2 regions of the Streptomyces sp. NPDC041135 genome follow, and region 2 is predicted to be linked to the other one. Evidence: riboswitches for the same ligand, from Rfam matches in the RefSeq annotation. Region 2 holds a riboswitch; the other holds the start of a gene.
The links. Region 2 has a riboswitch for glycine ahead of gcvP (aminomethyl-transferring glycine dehydrogenase). Riboswitches for the same ligand answer to the same signal wherever they lie in the genome.
Positions count from the first base shown of each region.

Region 1: it holds a riboswitch for glycine, as region 2 does, so the genes downstream of both, gcvT (glycine cleavage system aminomethyltransferase GcvT) here and gcvP (aminomethyl-transferring glycine dehydrogenase) in region 2, are expected to answer to the same signal.

Region 1 is NZ_JBVIYZ010000027.1:23,309-32,438, forward strand. It holds gene ACZ6CZ_RS32890 (glycoside hydrolase family 25 protein) at 1-275, opposite strand, end outside; gene ACZ6CZ_RS32895 (phosphatidylinositol-specific phospholipase C domain-containing protein) at 335-1,366, opposite strand; gene ACZ6CZ_RS32900 (L-serine ammonia-lyase) at 1,585-2,952, opposite strand; gene glyA (serine hydroxymethyltransferase) at 3,085-4,350, opposite strand; gene gcvH (glycine cleavage system protein GcvH) at 4,365-4,742, opposite strand; gene gcvT (glycine cleavage system aminomethyltransferase GcvT) at 4,861-5,979, opposite strand; glycine riboswitch at 6,054-6,167, opposite strand; glycine riboswitch at 6,168-6,264, opposite strand; gene ACZ6CZ_RS32920 (AAA family ATPase) at 6,436-7,110, shown strand; gene ACZ6CZ_RS32925 (enhanced serine sensitivity protein SseB) at 7,235-8,026, shown strand; gene ACZ6CZ_RS32930 (enhanced serine sensitivity protein SseB C-terminal domain-containing protein) at 8,187-8,945, shown strand.
Region 2 is NZ_JBVIYZ010000005.1:472,469-481,598, forward strand. It holds gene gcvP (aminomethyl-transferring glycine dehydrogenase) at 1-1,753, opposite strand, end outside; glycine riboswitch at 1,927-2,022, opposite strand; gene ACZ6CZ_RS15740 (PRC-barrel domain-containing protein) at 2,135-2,506, shown strand; gene ACZ6CZ_RS15745 (DNA polymerase IV) at 2,428-3,939, opposite strand; gene ACZ6CZ_RS15750 (MerR family transcriptional regulator) at 4,027-4,710, opposite strand; gene ACZ6CZ_RS15755 (bifunctional nuclease family protein) at 4,983-5,456, opposite strand; gene ftsR (transcriptional regulator FtsR) at 5,542-6,276, opposite strand; gene ACZ6CZ_RS15765 (FHA domain-containing protein) at 6,317-6,853, opposite strand; gene ACZ6CZ_RS15770 (DUF881 domain-containing protein) at 7,338-8,216, opposite strand; gene ACZ6CZ_RS15775 (small basic family protein) at 8,222-8,554, opposite strand; gene ACZ6CZ_RS15780 (DUF881 domain-containing protein) at 8,551-9,130, opposite strand, start outside.

The DNA.
Region 1 (9,130 bases), on a different contig from region 2:
CCGTCGCCGGTCGTCTCCCAGTCGACGGCGAGGATGTCGCCGGCCTTCTCGGGGGCGTGCTTGACGAAGTACTCGGCCTGGGCGGTGAGGTCGCCCGGCCACAGGAAGTGGTAGAAGCCGGCGACCAGTCCGGCGTCGCGGGCGGTCTTCGTCTGGGCGGACAGCCGGGGGTTGACGTACGAACGGCCCTCCGTCGCCTTGATGAAGACGAAGGAGGAGCCGTCCGTGCCGTACGAGGACGGCTGGAAGGCGCTTACGTCGATGCCGTGGAGCATGCAGGAGTTGTGCCCCGTGCACCCGCTCCCGGAACCTCGGCCGCGCCTCGTGCGTCCGTTCAGCCCCGGGTCGTCACCGAACTCAGCACCGCGGCCGGCTTCGCCGACCAGTCGGAGGTGATGATGCTGGCGTGCCGGGCGGCCAGCAGGGACAGGCGGGCGGCGACCTCCGCGTCGGTGGGGGCGGTCGAGGAGATCGCCGGGGAGACGCCGTGCGCGCCGGTCATGATCAGGATGTAGTGGTTCGCGGAGTAGAAGGAGGTGTCGTAGCCGTTGTTCACGTACGTCGCCGCGTCACCGTCGAAGAACACGAACCAGGGCCGGATCGAGGCGTCGTAACGGCTGGTGCGCGGGTCGCCGGCGGCCGCGCCGAGCACCACGGGGAAGGCCTGGGCGGCCCCGATGCGGCCGGCCGCGGACAGGTCGCGCAGGTGGTCGCCGTACTCCTGGTCCGTCCAGTAGTGGTCGAAGGGGTTGGACTGCTCCACCGTGCCCGGGATCAGGTCGAACAGGAACTTGCCCCGCAGGGCGTCGCGCGAGGGCCAGGCGTTCGCCCGGGCCGCCGCGTCCAGCGTGGGGTACGACGAGCCCAGCAGGTCGGCGGGGGTGAAGACGCTGGAGCCGAGCTTCTGGGCGACCAGCGTGTCGAACTCGTCCGCGCCGAGCCCGGCCCGGTCGTTGAAGCCGGACTTGAACTCCACCTTGAAGACGATCGGCGGGTGGTCGGGGTGCAGCTGGTTCCAGGCGGCGATGTCGTCCAGGCAGCCGCCCAGGTCCTGGTTGCGGCTCTTGCCGTACAGCTCGGCCGGACTCTTCGCGGCCTCGCAGTTGTTGTCGTTGCCGAGCGGGTTGCTGTGGCTGACCCGCCACCGCTTGGTCAGGCTGTCGGCGTAGACGTCCAGTTCGAGCAGCGAGGCGCCGGAGTCCAGCGCCTGCGCGAAGTACGTGTACTTGGCCTTGTCGTACGCGTTGTGCGTACCGATGGCCGTGGTCTGGGAGAAGCCGGGCGACGCCGCGTGGGCATTCGCCGGAACCGCTGCCAGTGCGGCGGCGGCACTCAGCAGCGCCGCCAGTCGTCTCACCGTACGCACGTGAAGTCCCCTTCGCTGTCGCCGAGTTGGCGGCAGCGTAGAGGCAGGGCATTACTCTCCGGTAGCCCTCAGGGGAACATCGGGGGCGTCGGCGCTCGACGATGTTCACCCCGAGCCAGAAGCCGAACCCGTCGACGGCGAAGACATCCGGGCATGGGGGCGAGGGAAGGCCCTGGCAGCGCTGGACGTTGCGAACGCGCTGGTCAGGGCCTATCCGTCTAGCACTCGATGATGTTCACCGCGAGCCCGCCCCGGGCCGTCTCCTTGTACTTGACGGACATGTCCGCGCCGGTGTCCTTCATGGTCTTGATGACCTTGTCCAGGGACACCTTGTGGGAGCCGTCGCCGCGCATGGCCATCCGGGCGGCGGTGACCGCCTTCACCGCGGCCATGCCGTTGCGCTCGATGCACGGGATCTGCACCAGGCCGCCGACCGGGTCGCAGGTCAGGCCCAGGTTGTGCTCCATGCCGATCTCGGCGGCGTTCTCCACCTGCTCGGGGCTGCCGCCGAGCACCTCGGCGAGGGCGCCCGCGGCCATGGAGCAGGCGGAGCCCACCTCGCCCTGGCAGCCGACCTCGGCGCCGGAGATGGAGGCGTTCTCCTTGAACAGCATGCCGATGGCACCGGCGGCGAGCAGGAAGCGGACCACGCCGTCCTCGTCGGCGCCGGGGACGAACTCCATGTAGTAGTGCAGGACGGCCGGGATGATGCCGGCCGCGCCGTTGGTGGGGGCCGTGACCACCCGCCCCCCGGCCGCGTTCTCCTCGTTCACGGCCATGGCGTACAGGGTGAGCCACTCCATGGCGTGCGCCTGCGCGTCGCCCTCGGCGCGCAGCTGGCGGGCCGACATGGCGGCCCGGCGGCGCACCCGCAGCCCGCCCGGCAGGATGCCCTCGCGGGACATGCCGCGCGCGACGCAGGCCCGCATCACCCGCCAGATCTCCAGCAGGCCCGCGCGGATCTCCTCCTCACCGCGCCACGCCCGCTCGTTCTCCAGCATCAGCGCGGAGATCGACAGGCCGGTCTCCCGGGTCAGGCGCAGCAGCTCGTCACCGGTGCGGAAGGGGTACTTCAGGACCGTGTCGTCGAGCTTGATGCGGTCGGCGCCGACCGCGTCCTCGTCGACGACGAAGCCGCCGCCGACCGAGTAGTACGTCTTCGACAGCAGCTCGCCGCCCTGGGCGTCGTGGGCCCACAGGGTCATGCCGTTGGCGTGGTAAGGAAGCGCCTTGCGGCGGTGCAGGACCAGGTCGTCGTCGAAGGAGAAGGCTATGTCGCGTTCGCCGAGGAGGTTCAGGCGGCCGGATTCCTTGATCCGCTCCACCCGCTCGTCCGCGCCCTCCACGTCCACCGTGCGCGGCGAGGCGCCCTCCAGGCCCAGCAGCACCGCCTTCGGGGTGCCGTGGCCGTGGCCGGTCGCGCCCAGCGAGCCGTACAGCTCGGCGCGCACCGACGCCACGGAGTCGAGCAGGTCCTCGTTGCGCAGGCGGCGGGCGAACATGCGGGCCGCGCGCATCGGGCCGACCGTGTGGGAGCTGGACGGGCCGATGCCGATCGAGAACAGGTCGAAGACCGAGATGGCCACGGGTGACTCCTCCATGCGGGGGTGGTGCAAAAGGGGGCGGTGCGGGGTGGGCACCCACCGGGCACCGCGCCCACCGGCTGGTTCCAGTGTGCGCGGTGCCGGGCGTTTCGTACGTACTGGCTCAGATCCGGCTTACTTGTTCAGACCCGGGTACAGCGGGTGCTTGTCCGCCAGGGCCTTGACGCGCGTCTTCAGGGCCTGCGCGTCGTACGACGGCTTCAGCGTCTCGGCGATCACGTCCGCGACCTCGGCGAAGTCCTCGGCGGTGAAGCCGCGGGTCGCCAGGGCGGGCGTGCCGATCCGCAGGCCCGAGGTCACCATCGGCGGCCGCGGGTCGTTGGGGACGGCGTTGCGGTTGACCGTGATGCCGACCTCGTGGAGCCGGTCCTCGGCCTGCTGCCCGTCCAGCTCGGAGGCGCGCAGGTCCACCAGGATCAGGTGCACGTCGGTGCCGCCGGACAGGACGTTCACCCCGGCCTCACGGGCGTCCGGCGCGGTGAGGCGCTCCGCGAGGATGCGCGCCCCCTCCACCGTACGCTGCTGGCGCTCCTTGAAGCCGTCCGAGGCGGCGACCTTGAAGGAGACCGCCTTGGCCGCGATCACGTGCTCCAGCGGACCGCCCTGGAAGCCCGGGAAGACGGAGGAGTTCAGCTTCTTCGCGAAGTCCTTCTTCGCCAGGATGATGCCGCCGCGGGGGCCGCCGAGGGTCTTGTGCGTGGTGGAGGTGACCACGTCCGCGTACTCGACCGGGTTCGGGTGCAGCCCGGCTGCGACCAGACCGGCGAAGTGCGCCATGTCGACCCACAGGAACGCCCCGCTCTCGTCGGCGATCCGGCGGAACTCGGCGAAGTCCAGCTGCCGCGGGTACGCCGACCAGCCGGCGATGATCACCTTGGGGCGGTGCTCCTTGGCGAGCCGCTCGACCTCGGCCATGTCGACCAGGCCGGTCTGCTCGTCGACGTGGTAGGCGACCACGTCGAACTGCTTGCCGGAGAAGTTCAGCCGCATCCCGTGGGTGAGGTGGCCGCCGTGGGCCAGGTCCAGGCCGAGGATGGTGTCCCCGGGCTGGGCCAGCGCGAACAGGGCCGCCTGGTTGGCGGAGGCGCCGGAGTGGGGCTGCACGTTGGCGTACTCGGCGCCGAACAGCTCCTTGACCCGGTCGATGGCGATCTGCTCGGCGACGTCGACGTGCTCGCAGCCGCCGTAGTAGCGGCGGCCGGGGTAGCCCTCGGCGTACTTGTTGGTCAGGACCGAGCCCTGGGCCTCCATGACCGCGACCGGAGCGAAGTTCTCCGAGGCGATCATCTCGAGGGTGGACTGCTGGCGCTCCAGCTCGGCGTCGACCGCGGCGGCGATCTCCGGGTCCAGCTCGTGCAGGGACGTGTTCAGGACAGTCATTCGGTTACGGCTCCTCAGCCGGCGGTGTGGGCGGCGTACTCGTCGGCGGAGAGCAGGTCGGCCGGCTCCTCGGTGACGCGCACCTTGAACAGCCAGCCGCCCCCGAAGGGCGCCGAGTTCACCAGCGACGGGTCGCTGACCACGTCCTCGTTGATCTCGGTGACCTCGCCGCCGACCGGCGAGTAGAGGTCGGACACCGACTTGGTCGACTCCAGCTCGCCGCAGGTCTCACCCGCGGCCACCGTGGAGCCGACCTCGGGAAGCTGGGCGTAGACGACGTCGCCGAGCGCGTTGGCCGCGAACTCGGTGATGCCGACCGTCGAGACGCCGTCCTCGGCGGCCGACAGCCACTCGTGCTCCTTGCTGTAGCGCAGCTGCTGGGGGTTGCTCATGGCCTGAATTCTCCTGTACGCGGGTCAGTGCTGGTGAATGAGGGGCTGCTGGGGAGGCCGGTGCGCGGGCGGTGTGTGCGCGAGGTCACGTCCGAACCCGCGCGGCCACGCCCAGTGTCTACTTCCGGCGCCGGTAGAAGGGCAGTGCCACGACCTCGTACGGCTCGTGACTGCCCCGGATGTCGACGCCGACACCCGCCGTGCCCGGCGCCGCGTACGCCGCGTCGACGTACGCCATGGCGAGCGGCTTGCCCAGGGTGGGGGAGGGCGCGCCCGAGGTGACCTCGCCGATCACCGCGCCGCCCGCGACCACCGGGTAGCCGGCGCGCGGCACCCGGCGGCCCTCGGCGACCAGGCCGACCAGCACCCGCGGCGGGTTCTCCTGCGCCCGCCCGGCCGCCTCGGTGAGCGCCGCGCGGCCGACGAAGTCGCCCTCCTTCTCGAACTTCACCACCCGGCCGAGGCCGGCGTCGAAGGGGGTGAGCGAGGTGGTCAGCTCGTGCCCGTACAGCGGCATGCCCGCCTCCAGGCGCAGCGTGTCCCGGCAGGACAGGCCGCACGGGACCAGCCCGGCGCCCTCGCCCGCCTTCGTCAGCGCCTGCCACAGCTCGACGGCGTGCTCCGGCTTCACGAACAGCTCGAAGCCGTCCTCGCCGGTGTAACCGGTGCGCGCGATGAGCGCCGGGACGCCCGCGACGGTGCCGGGCAGCCCCGCGTAGTACTTCAGGCCGTCCAGATCGGCGTCGGTGAGGGACTTCAGGATGCCGGGGGACTCGGGGCCCTGGACGGCGATCAGGGCGTAGGCGTCCCGGTCGTCGCGGACCTCGGCGTCGAAGCCGGCCGACCGCTCGGTGAGCGCGTCCAGCACCACCTGGGCGTTGGAGGCGTTGGCCACGACCAGGTACTCGGCCTCGGCGAGCCGGTAGACGATCAGGTCGTCCAGGATGCCGCCGTCCGCCTGGCAGATCATGGTGTAGCGCGCGCGGCCGACGCCGACGGAGGAGATGTTGCCGACGAGGGCGAAGTCCAGCAGCGCGGCCGCGCCGGCGCCGGTGACGGTGATCTCGCCCATGTGGGAGAGGTCGAAGAGGCCGGCCCTGGTGCGCACCGCGAGGTGCTCGTCGCGCTCGGAGCCGTAGCGCAGGGGCATGTCCCAGCCGGCGAAGTCGGTCATCGTCGCACCCAGCGCGCGATGCACGGCATCGAGCGCGGTGTGACGGAGTTCGGTACTGCTCATCGGTCGGTCGTCTCCCAGGGCGATGGGGTCCCCCGCGCGCGAGCGCAGCCGGGCGTGGGGAAGGCGAGGAACGTTCCTCCCCATCTGTCATCGGAACCTGAGAGGTTCGCCATGACCCCCGTCAGGGACGGTCACGGTTTGCACCTTGGGTGGGACCGCCGTCGCGGCGGCCCGCTTTTCAGATGTGCCTCGCCCGCGCGGTAACGGTGCCTGAGAGATTCAAGGGAGGGACTTGCTCCTTCGGCGCCCCAGCGAGACGGCTGGGGACTCTCCCGCGCGGATTCAAACGGCCGGTATGCAGTTGGCGGCCACATCATTGCACGCCTCGCCGCCGCCCGACAGCGCGGACGATTCGTGACCGCTCTGTAGCGGTACGTGCATGGAAACGGGAGACCTGCCGCATTACCTTCTCTTTACGCTCGACGGGCAGGGACCCTGCGAGTCCAGGGGAGGACGATGACGGTGGACAGGACGACGGCCTACGCCACGACGACGGGCATCGCGGTGCCCGGCCGGCCCTCGGCACCGGCACACGAGCGCCGCGGCGACCGGCCCCGGCCGGTCGTGCGCGACCTGCGCGAGCGCGCCGGCCGCAGCCCGCACGGCCTCCTCTTCGGCCCCCGCGACCTGGTGGTGATCACCGGACTGCCCGGCAGCGGCAAGTCCACGCTGATGGACCGGGCCGTGCCGGGCACCCGCATCGACTCCCAGGACGCCCGCGACCGCTGGGCCGCCCGGCTGCCCCGCCGCCTGCCCTACGCCCTCTACCGCCCGCTGGTCCGCCTCGCCCACTACGCCGCCCTGCGCCGCGCCCTGCGCACCGGCGGGGGAGTGGTGGTGCACGACTGCGGCACCCAGGCCTGGGTGCGCGGCTGGCTCTCCCGCGCCGCCCGCCGCCGCGGCGGCACCCTGCACCTGCTGCTCCTCGACGTCGGCCCGGACCTCGCGCTGGCGGGCCAGCGCGAGCGCGGCCGGGGCGTGTCCCGGTACGCCTTCCGCCGCCACCGCAGGGCCCTGGCCCGGCTGCTGCGCGCCGTGGAGCACGGCGAACCGCCCCCCGGCTGCGGCTCGGCGGTGCTGCTCGACCGGGACGCGGCGGGCGCGCTGCGCCGCATCGGCTTCGCCGGGTGACAGCGGCCGGGGCACCGCGGCGGCCGTCGCCGTGCGCCCCGGTGACGGCCGTCACCGTGAACACAGTCACAGCCACCCGCTAGCCTTTCCAGCCACAGCAGCGTTCCCAGCAGGCGGTAGGCAGATGGACTTCCCGGCGGACCTTCCCGCGGACTTCCCGGCACAGGCGCACCCCCATCCGCACGGCGGATGGCCCGGCAACGAGCTGGAGGAGGTGCTCTCGGCCTCCCTCGGCGTACCCGGGGCCGGCGGCCGCATCGTCGAGGTCCTCGGCCGCAGCTTCCTCTGGGTCCCGCTGCCCGGCGGCGGCGGCCCGCACAGCGGCCCGCTGGACCTGCCCACCATGGACATCGACGGCCAGGTGTACGTGCCGGTCTTCAGCTCCGAGGAGCAGTTCCGCCAGGTGGCCGGCTCCCACATGTCCTACACCGTCGCCCCCGCCGTGGAGTTCGCCCGCGGGCTGCCCCCGCAGGTCGGCCTCGCCGTCAACCCCGACGGCGTGGTCGGCGTGCCGCTGCCGCCGGAGGCGGTGGCCGAGCTGTGCCGGGCCGGCCGCACCCCGCTCGACGGGCCCGCCGGCGGCGGCCGGGTCCGCCTGTTCGAACCCGACTGGCAGGACGACCCGGTCGACTTCCTCGCCGCGGCAGGCGCCGAGTTCGCCGCGACCGGCGTGGTGGTCTCGGCCCGCCGCTGCCTGGCCGCCGTCGAGACGGCCGACCCGGCGCTGTTCGTGGGCGTCGAACTCGCCCAGTGGGAGGGCGACCTGCGCGCGCTGCCGCTGGAGGCCCTCGGCAAGGCCCTCGCCCAGGTCCCGGTGCGGTGGCCGGTCAACCTCGTCCTGCTGGACGTGGCCCAGGACCCGGTGGGCGACTGGCTGAAGACGCACGTCCGCCCCTTCTACCAGTACGGCCAGTAGGCCCGCGCGCACGGACGGCGTGCGGTCACGGCGGACACCCGCCGCCGGCGGACACCGGGCCCCGAGCCACCGGGCGCTTAAGCTGTTCCCCAACGCGGGGAACTTTTCTGAAGAGGCGGTAGGACAGGTGAGCGCGAGCCGCAGCGGCAGCGTCGAGCACATGCTGCGCCAGGTCACGCCCGGGCGCTACGACGCCTACGAGGCACTGCTGCGCGCCCTCGCGACCGCCGGTTCCGGCCAGGTCTGGATGCTGCTGTGGCACGGCCAGGCCGGCTCCCCGGACGCCCAGTACGGCACGATGGAGGTCGACGGCCACGGGTACGCCCCGTGCGTCACCTCGGCGCAGGAGCTGTCGGCCAGCGGCTGGAACCGGTCCTACGAGGTGGCCGACGCCGTCGACGTGGCCCGCACCCTCTACCCGGAGCACCACGGCCTCTGGCTCAACCCGCACGCCCCCGGCGGCGGCGTCGGCATCCCCTGGCTCGACCTGCGCCGCATCGCCACCGGACTGGACCGCCAGCCCGCCGGCCCGCTGCGGCTGTCGGAACCGGGCATCGAGATCCCGCAGTTCTACGCCCTGCTCGCGCAGAACGCCCACCGCACCCCCGCCGTCCGCTCGTTGCGCCGCGCCTGGGTGCAGCCGGCGCTCGGCGCGCCCTACCTGGCCATCGGCCTGGACGTGTACGACACCTCGCCGGCGTCCGTGGACTCGGTACGGGCGATGATGCAGCAGTCCGTCGGCGCGGTCCCGGAAGGGCTGCCGGTCTCGACGGTCGCGATGACCGACGACTACGACCCGGTGGTGATGTGGATGCGTGCCGCGGCCCGTCCCTTCTACGACCGCGAGGCCCACGCCGCCCAGCCCCCGGCCCCGGCCGCCGGGTACGGCTATCCGCCCGCCCGCGGCGGCGCGTACTGACCCAGAGGCACATTCCGGGCTTCTGGGACTTTCTGTGCATCCGTCAGCAGATTTTACGCGCCCGACACACATCTGCGCGCGTAGAAGACGGCCGTGGGCGCGAAACCGTGCAAAATCGCCCTTCCCTCCCAAGTCTCCCGCGTCCGAGGTCCGTTACCCACTGTTCGGATAACGGAATCCCCTGC
Region 2 (9,130 bases):
GCACGGCCAGCAGGCCGGCCAGCTCGCCCTGCGAACCGGCGTTCGGCTGGAGCGAGACCTTGTCGTAGCCGGTGACCTCGGCGAGACGTTCCTCCAGCTCGTGGATGAGCGTGAGGTAACCCTGCGCCTGCTCGGCCGGGGCGAAGGGGTGCAGCTGGCCGAACTCGGGCCAGGTGACCGGCTCCATCTCCGTCGTCGCGTTGAGCTTCATGGTGCAGGAGCCCAGCGGGATCATGCCGCGGTCGAGCGCGTAGTCACGGTCGGCCAGCTTGCGCAGGTAGCGCAGCATGGCCGTCTCGGAGCGGTGCTCGCGGAAGACCGGGTGGGTGAGGTAGTCGTCGGTGCGCAGCAGAGCCGCCGGCAGCGCGTCGCCGGCCGCCGCGTCCAGCGCCTCGACGTCGCCGCGCACGCCGAAGGCGGCCCAGACGGCGTCCAGCTGGGCCCGCGTGGTCGTCTCGTCGCAGGCGAGGGACACCTGGTCGGCGTCGACGAGGTGCAGGTTGACGCCGTTGTCCCGGGCGGCGGCGACGACCTCGGCGGCCCGGCCGGGCACCCGCGCGGTGAGGGTGTCGAAGAAGGCGCCGTGCACGATCTCCACCCCGCCGGCCCGCAGGCCCTCGGCGAGGATCGACGCGTAGCGGTGGGTGCGCCCGGCGATGGCCCGCAGCCCCTCGGGACCGTGGTAGACGGCGTACATGCCGGCCATCACCGCGAGCAGCACCTGCGCGGTGCAGATGTTGCTGGTGGCCTTCTCCCGGCGGATGTGCTGTTCACGGGTCTGCAGGGCGAGCCGGTAGGCCTTGTTCCCGTCGGCGTCCACGGAGACGCCCACGAGGCGTCCGGGCAGGCTGCGCGCGAACTTCTCGCGCACCGCCATGTAGCCGGCGTGCGGTCCGCCGAAGCCCATCGGCACGCCGAACCGCTGGGTCGTACCGACCGCGATGTCCGCGCCCAGCTCGCCCGGGGAGGTCAGCAGGGTCAGCGCGAGCAGGTCGGCGGCGACGGTGACGAGCGCGCCCAGCTCGTGCGCCTGGTCGATGACCGGCTTGATGTCCCGTACGGCACCGGAGGCGCCCGGGTACTGGAGCAGCACGCCGTTGATCTCACGCTCGGCCAGGCCGGCCGGAATGCCCCCGGAGAGGTCCGCCACGACGACCTCCACCCCGGTCGGTTCGGCCCGGGTGCGGATCACGGCGACGGTCTGCGGCAGCACGTCCGCGTCGACCAGGAACAGGCCCTTCTTGTTCCGGCCCATGCGCCGGGACAGCGCCAGCGCCTCGGCGGCGGCGGTGCCCTCGTCGAGGAGGGAGGCACCGGAGGTGGGCAGGCCGGTGAGGTCGGCGACCATGGTCTGGAAGTTCAGCAGCGCCTCCAGCCGTCCCTGGGAGATCTCCGGCTGGTACGGCGTGTAGGCCGTGTACCAGGCCGGGTTCTCCATGACGTTGCGCAGGATGACGGGCGGCGTGAACGTCCCGTAATACCCGAGCCCGATCATCGAGCCGAGCACCTGGTTGCGGTCGGCGAGCGAGCGCAGCTCCGCGAGCACCTCGGCCTCGCTGCGGGCGCCGGGCAGGTCCAGGGCGTCGGCGTTCTTGATCACGTCCGGCACCGCGGCGGCGGTCAGCTCGTCGAGGGAGCCGTAGCCGATGTGCGCGAGCATCTTGGCCCGCGCCTCCTGGTCGGGCCCGATGTGGCGCTGCTCGAAGGGGATGCCCTGTTCGAGTTCGGAGAGCGGGATGCGCTGGGCGGTCATTGCGGAGGCCTCCTGGTCTGACGCGACCTTCGAGGGGCACCACGGCGCGGGTGCCCCGACGGCCTCCCCCTCTGTCATCTCGACCTGAGAGCTTCACCGGGCACCCGAAGGCCCGGCTTTCACCGTCGGTGAGAGCGGGAGCCGTCGACACCCGCTCTGCTTTCCAGAGTGACCTCGTCCGTGCGGTACGTGGGCCTGAGAGATTCCGGGGAGGATTTGCTCCTTCGGCGCCTCCGGTTCCTTCCGGAGGACTCTCCCGCACGGGGTCAGCAGCCATTGGCCAGCCTACCAGCGGGGTCAACGCCTGCGTCTTCGAGTGGCCGCCTCCTTGATTGTGCTCTTTCGTAGTGCTTACGGATGATTGCGACCAATGGAGGGACCGTGCAGACCGACATCGATCCGCGCAACCTGATCGGCCGCAAGGCGTTCGACCGCAACGGCAGCAAGATCGGCACCATCGACGAGGTGTACCTGGACGACGCGACCGGGGTGCCGGAGTGGGCCGCCATACGCACCGGCCTGTTCTCCCGGGACGCCTTCGTGCCCCTGGAGCCGAGCGAGCTGGTCGACGGCACCCTCCACGTCCCCTTCGACCGCACCCTGATCAAGGACGCCCCGGACTTCGGCGTCGGCCGCCACCTCTCCCCCGACCAGGAACTCCAGCTCTACCACCACTACGGCCTCGACCTCGCGCCCCCTTTCGCGGTGCCGGACCACGACTTCGGCGCGGTGGCCGGCCCCGACGAGCCCTGAGGCCCGCCGGACGTCCCACCGCCGCCGGACGCGGCGCCCTCGCCCGGCACGGCCCCCTGCGGCCCCGGGACGTCCCCGCCGCCCGCCTCCGCGCCGCTCACCTCCGCCGGGACCAGCGGCAGCGGGTCCGCCGGCTCCAGGTCGGGGTCGTCCGTCCGGAAGGTCCGCACCCGCCCCGGCCCGGCATACGGCGTCTCGAAACGCACGGTGACCCGGCCGAGGCCGCTGCCCTGCACCCAGCCGTGGCCGAACCCGGCGTGACGCACGTCGTGGCCGGCGGGCCAGTGCCGTTCGACCGGCACCGGTCCCTCCTCGACGGGGCCGGCCTCGGCCTCCTCCGCCGTCTCCGGGGTCTGCTCGCCCGCCGCCTGCGCGAACAGGTCCTCCTGGGTGTAGTCGGCGAGCCCGGACACGCCCACCCCGAGCAGCCGCACGCCGCCCGTGGTGTCCACGGCCTCCAGCAACCGCGCGGCCGCCTCCCGCACCACCGCCGGGTCGTCCGTCGGCCCGCGCAGCGTCTCGGAGCGGGTCAGCGTGGAGAAGTCGTACCGCCGCACCTTCAGCACGATCGTCCGCCCGGACAGGCCCGCCCCGCGCAGCCGGCGCACACACCGGTCGGCGAGCCGCTGCACCTCGAGGCCGACCCGCGTCCGGTCGTGGATGTCCACGTCGTAGGTGTCCTCGACCGACACCGACTTCGCCTCCCGCTCGGCGACCACGGGCCGCTCGTCGTGCGCCAGCGCCATGGCGTGGAGCGCGTGCCCGTGGGCCTTGCCCAGCAGCCGCACCAGCTCGTCCTCGCCCGCCTCCGCGATGTCACCGACCGTGGTGATCCCGGCCCTGCGCAGATGGTCCCCGGTGGCCGGTCCCACCCCGGGCAGGGTCCGCACCGACATCGGGGCCAGCAGCGCCCGCTCCGTCCCGGGCTCGATCACCACCAGCCCGTCCGGCTTGGCCTGCTCGGAGGCGATCTTGGCGAGCATCTTGGACGCGGCCAGCCCCACGGACCCCGTCAGCCCCGTGACGGCCCGGATGTCCGCGCGCAGGGTGGCGCCGGCCGCGCGTGCCGCCGCCTCGTCCGCGGCCGTCCCGCCGGCCTCCAGGTCCACGAACGCCTCGTCCAGGCTGAGCGGCTCCACCAGCGGCGACAGCCGCCGCAGCAGCGTCATCACCTGGTCGCTGATCGACCGGTACAGGGCGAAGCGCGGCACCAGGTAGGCGGCGTTCGGTGCCAGCCGGCGCGCCTGGGCCATGGGCATCGCCGAGTGGACACCGAAGACCCGCGCCTCGTAGGAGGCGGTGGCCACCACCCCGCGCGGCCCCAGTCCGCCCACGACGACGGCCTTGCCCCGCAGGCTCGGCTTGGACGCCTGCTCCACCGAGGCGAAGAAGGCATCCATGTCGAGATGCAGGATCGTGGGCGCGTTTCTCACTCCTCGATGCTGCACCACGCCACTGACAATGCCCTGCCCGGGTCGCGCGGGCGAGGACCGGCGGGCCGGGAGCGGCGTACCGGCGGCTCAGACGGCCCGGTTGCGCCGTCGTGCCAGCTCGTCCGCCGGGTTGTGCCCGACCAGGGTTTCCCCCGTGTCGATGCGCTCGCCGTGCAGCTGGGAGAGCGCGCTCTCCACGTCCCGCCACACCACGCCCACGGCGATCCCGAAGACGCCCTGACCGCCCTGGAGCAGGGCGTGCACCTCGTCGGGCGAGGTGCACTCGTAGACGGTGGCGCCGTCGCTCATGAGCGTCATCCGCTCCAGGTCGCAGAAACCGCGTTCCCTGAGGTGCTGCACGGCCGTGCGGATGTTCTGCAGGGAGACCCCGGTGTCCAGGAACCGCTTGACGATCTTCAGGACGACGACGTCCCGGAAGCTGTAGAGGCGCTGCGTACCCGACCCGTGGGCGGGCCGCACGCTCGGCTCGACCAGACCGGTGCGCGCCCAGTAGTCGAGCTGCCGGTAGGTGATGCCCGCGGCGGCACAGGCCGTGGGCCCGCGGTAGCCGATCTGCTCGGACGTCATGGACGCCACCCCTCCGCCGTTCCGCACTGCCGTGGGCTCCGGCGGAGCGTGATCGACCGCGCTGCCGTGATGAGGGAACCCCCTGCTCGAGCGCAGCCGGGAGCTGGGGGAAGGGTACGGCCCGCTCGCCCCGGGATCGCGTCCGGGGGCACCCCCGGCCGTACCGTCGCCGCTGCTGCTCACGCCGACCTCCGTCCTTGACCTGCCTCCTCGACGGTAGGCAGTCACCAGGGGTGCGTCAACGATCGCCACACTCGGCACGCCGAGTGATAATCACCCCAGGAGTGGTTTCCCGTGCCCCACCGCGGGGAAAGGCTAGCCGAATGCGCTCTCCGGGAGTCGTAGGACGCTCTCACGGGCCGTTGGCAATTGCCACCGCCGCCGGCGCGCCGCCGGCCCTGCTCGCCGGATCGAGGCCGGCCCCGCACGGGCCCGGAAACCGCCGGCCGGAGCGGCTACTGGCTGCTGGTGCCGAAGTCCTCGGGCGAGATCTGGTCGAGGAACTCGCGGAACTTCTCCACCTCGTCCTCCTGCTCGTCCGGGATCGCGATGCCGGCGTCGTCCAGCACCGTGTCACTGCCGTAGATCGGCGTACCGGTGCGCAGCGCGAGCGCTATGGCATCGGACGGGCGGGCGCTCACCTCGACCCCGCTGGCGAAGACCAGCTCCGCGTAGAAGACGCCCTCACGCAGGTCCGTGATGCGCACTTCGGTCAGCTCCTGGCCGACGGCCTCCAGCACGTCCTTGAACAGGTCGTGCGTCAGCGGTCGCGCGGGGGCCATGCCCTGCTGGGCGAAGGCGATCGCCGTCGCCTCCCCAGGCCCGATCCAGATGGGGAGGTACCGGTCGCCTCCCACTTCGCGCAGGAGCACGATCGGTTGGTTGGAGGGCATTTCCACCCGGACACCTACGACATCGAGCTCGTTCACACAGCAACCCTAGGCCGTGGTCGGGACGTTTGGGTAGTCGGGCCGGGATCGGGCGCCCGATCCAGCCGTCGGCACACCCCGCCGCTCACGGCAACCGCACCCCGAGAGCGGTCTGCACCAGGGCCGCGTGCAGCTTCACGGCCAGCGCCGCCAGCTCCTTGGTACGGGCCTGGGCCAGGGCCCTGGTCTGCGGGTTGCGGTGGCGTTTGAGGGGGGCCACCACCTGGTCGATCAGCCCGGCCTCGCGGTCGGCGGCGGCCCGCATCGCCCGCAGGTGGCGCGGCTCGATCCCGAACCGCCCCAGCTCGGCGAGGAGCGAGGCCACGGTGACCGTCTCGGCGTCGTACACCCCGTCCCCGAGCGGAACGACGAGCCCGTACGACTCCCACTCCTTCAGCTGGCCCTCGCCGACGTCGGCGGCCGCGAGCAGCTCGGCGCGCCCGATCCGGGCCACCGTGGGCCCCTCGGAGGCCTCCGGGAAGCTCTCGCCGTCCCGCTGCCGTCCCACGAGCGGCAGCTGGATGCTCTCCCCGCGCTCCATGGCGTCCAACTGCTCCCGGATGACCTTGAGCGGCAGGTAGTGGTCCCGCTGCATCCGCAGGACGTGACCGAGGCGCTCGACGTCCCCGGCGCTGAACTTGCGGTACCCGGAAGGGGTCCGCCGCGGCTCGATGAGCCCTTCCGACTCCAGGAAGCGGATCTTGGAGATGGTCACTTCGGGGAACTCGTCGCGCAGCACGTTCAGCACCGTGCCGATGCTCATCAGCCCATCCGCGGCGGCGGTACCGTGCCCGGCACCGCCGCTCGGTGTTTGAAGCATGGACCTTCCCTGGGGGGTTCCCGGACTGAGCCGGGGGAGGTCAGATGCCCTGCCGGCTCGCGTAGAAGACCAGCCGGTACTTGCCGATCTGCACCTCGTCACCGTTGGACAGGGCGACCTGGTCGATCCGCTCCCGGTTGACGTACGTGCCGTTGAGACTGCCCACGTCCGCCACCGTGAAGGAGCCGTCCGCGGCGCGGCGGAACTCCACGTGCCGGCGCGAGACCGTCACGTCGTCCAGGAAGATGTCGCTCTGCGGATGGCGCCCGGCCGTGGTGAGGTCGCTGTCGAGCAGGAAGCGGCTGCCGGAGTTGGGTCCCCGGCGCACCACGAGCAGCGCCGAACCCAGCGGCAGCGCGTCCACGGCCGCCTGGGCCTCGGGCGAGAGCGTCGGCACCGGCGTCTGGCCGGTGACCTCGGCGTCGTAGGCCTCGAGGCCGGAGATGGAGATCGTGGACGTCGTCTCCGAAGGCCGCTCCGGCGTGGCGCCGGCCCGCAGGGGCGCACCGCAGTTGGAACAGAAGCGGGCGTTCTCCGCGTTGCGGTTACCGCACCTCGTACACACCAGGACCGACATGGACGGATCCTCCTGCCGCGGCTGCCCCGCCGGGGCGTTGGACGGGTACGGGGCAGGGGCAAACCCTCCATCCGTACCTGAGGTTGACGGTTGCCCGAAACCTATGCCGCCCGACCGGCCAGGGTCAACTGACGCCGCGCCCTGACCACCGGAAATGTCACCGCCCGGACCAGCGACCTGGTCGCGGAACAGCGGGCGCCCGCCCTCCGCGTCAGGCTGTGCGCGATGGCGCGCGGTCGCGTTCTCGCCGCCGTCTCGCGCACTCTTGCCGAACAACTTCTGAAACAACTTCACGGGCGATTCCCCTTGACCGAAACAGACCCGCCCGTGGGGCAGGACGAACCCTGATTGCATTCACCGGCCGACCCGGACATCCTCACAACGTCCGTATCCGCCAAACAGTTTCCACCACGCACCACCTCTTCGGTGCGCCGACCCCCCGCATCCTCATGCCCCTGCCGGACGTCGCCCATGCGCCACCGGATCACTGCGAGGACGACCGAGCGTAGTCAGGCCGCTTCACCGGCCGCAAGGCGTCCACGACGATCTTGGTGGACCGCTCCACGGTGACCGTGGCCTGCTCCTTCTCCAGAGTCTGCACCACACCTCCAGGGATGTTCAGCGCCGGCTCGAGGTCCTGCGGATTGCCGATGACCTGGAAACGATAGGGGGCGGTGATCTTGTTCCCGTCGACGCCCACGCTCTTGCCGGAGTCCGTCACATAGGTGTTGGCGACCACGCGCACACCGTTGACCTGGATCGCCTCGGCACCGGCCGCGCGCAGTTCCTGGATCGCGTCGAGCAGCATGTCCGCCTTGACCGTCCCCTTCGTGTCCCCGATCGTCACCGTGATGCCGGGACCCTGCGCGGCCACGGTGCCCGCGAGGATGCCGAGTTGCTTCTCCTTCTCGGCCGTCTGCCTGCGCGCCTCCGCCGCCTGGTCGGAGCTGCTCTGCAGCTCCTGGCGCTGCTTCTCGAGTCCCTGCTTCTCGTCCTCAAGACGCTGAGTACGGTCGTCCAGTTCATCGAGGATGCGGACGAGATCTTCCTGACGTGCCCCGCGCAGCGCGTTGTCGCTGTCGGAGTTCGACGCCACCTGCACGGCCAGGCCGAAGCCGAGACCGAACAGCAGAACGGCGACGATGAGTTGGGCCCGGCTCAACCGCGGCGGCCACAGCCCCTTCACCAGCCGCTGCCGGCCCGTCAGCGGCCGCGGTGTCTCCTCCTCGGCGGCCCGCCCGGGCACACCGGTCTCCTCGGGCGCGCCGGCCCGCTCGGGCACACTGCCCGCGGCGGGCGCGGGCACCTCGTCGGGCAGTTCCCTGCGCAGCCTGTTCTCCGGCTGCTCGTCCTGGTCGCTCATCGCCCTCACGCCCGGAACACGTGACGCCGGATCGCCGCGGCGTTGGAGAAGATGCGGATACCGAGGACCACCACGACACCCGTGGACAGCTGGGCACCCACACCCAGCTTGTCGCCGAGGAAGACGATCAGGGCGGCCACCACCACGTTCGACAGGAACGACACCACGAAGACCTTGTCGTCGAAGATGCCGTCGAGCATGGCCCGCAGGCCACCGAACACGGCGTCGAGCGCCGCGACGACGGCGATCGGCAGATACGGCTCGACGACCGCCGGAACCTCGGGCCGGACCAACAGGCCGGCCACGACTCCCACGACGAGGCCCAGTACGGCGATCACGATGTGCCCTTGCCCTTCTCAGTCTTCTCGGTGGTCGGCTGCGCTGTGCGGACGATCACACTGGGTGCGGCGGGCAGCCGGACGTCGCTCTCCGTGGAGATGGTGGCCCGAATGCCGTAGTTCTCCCCCAGGGCGTGCAGATACAGCCCGTCCGCGCTGTCCTGGAACGTGGTGCTCAGCCGGTCCCCGTCCCCCACGGCCAGCACGGTGTAGGGCGGTACGAGCGGCTTGTTGTCGACCAGTATCGCGTCACCCGCGGCCCTGATCGCCGACAGGGCGGTCAGCCGCTGCCCGTTGATCGAGACGGCCTCGGCGCCGGAGGCCCACAGCCCGTTCACCACGCGCTGCATGTCCCGGTCGCGCACCCGCCCGGTGTCGGAGAAGCCGGACGTCTCCCGGGGATCGCCGTCACCGCCCGTGGTGGCTTCCTTGGCGTCGTTCACGACGAGCCGCACACCCGGGCCGTGCACCGCCGTGGCACCCGACAGGACGCCCACCAGGTCGGCCCGGCCGCTGCCGCCGCTCTGCTTCAGCGCGGCCCGCTGACGGGCGCTGACGTCGTCGCGCAGGGCGTCG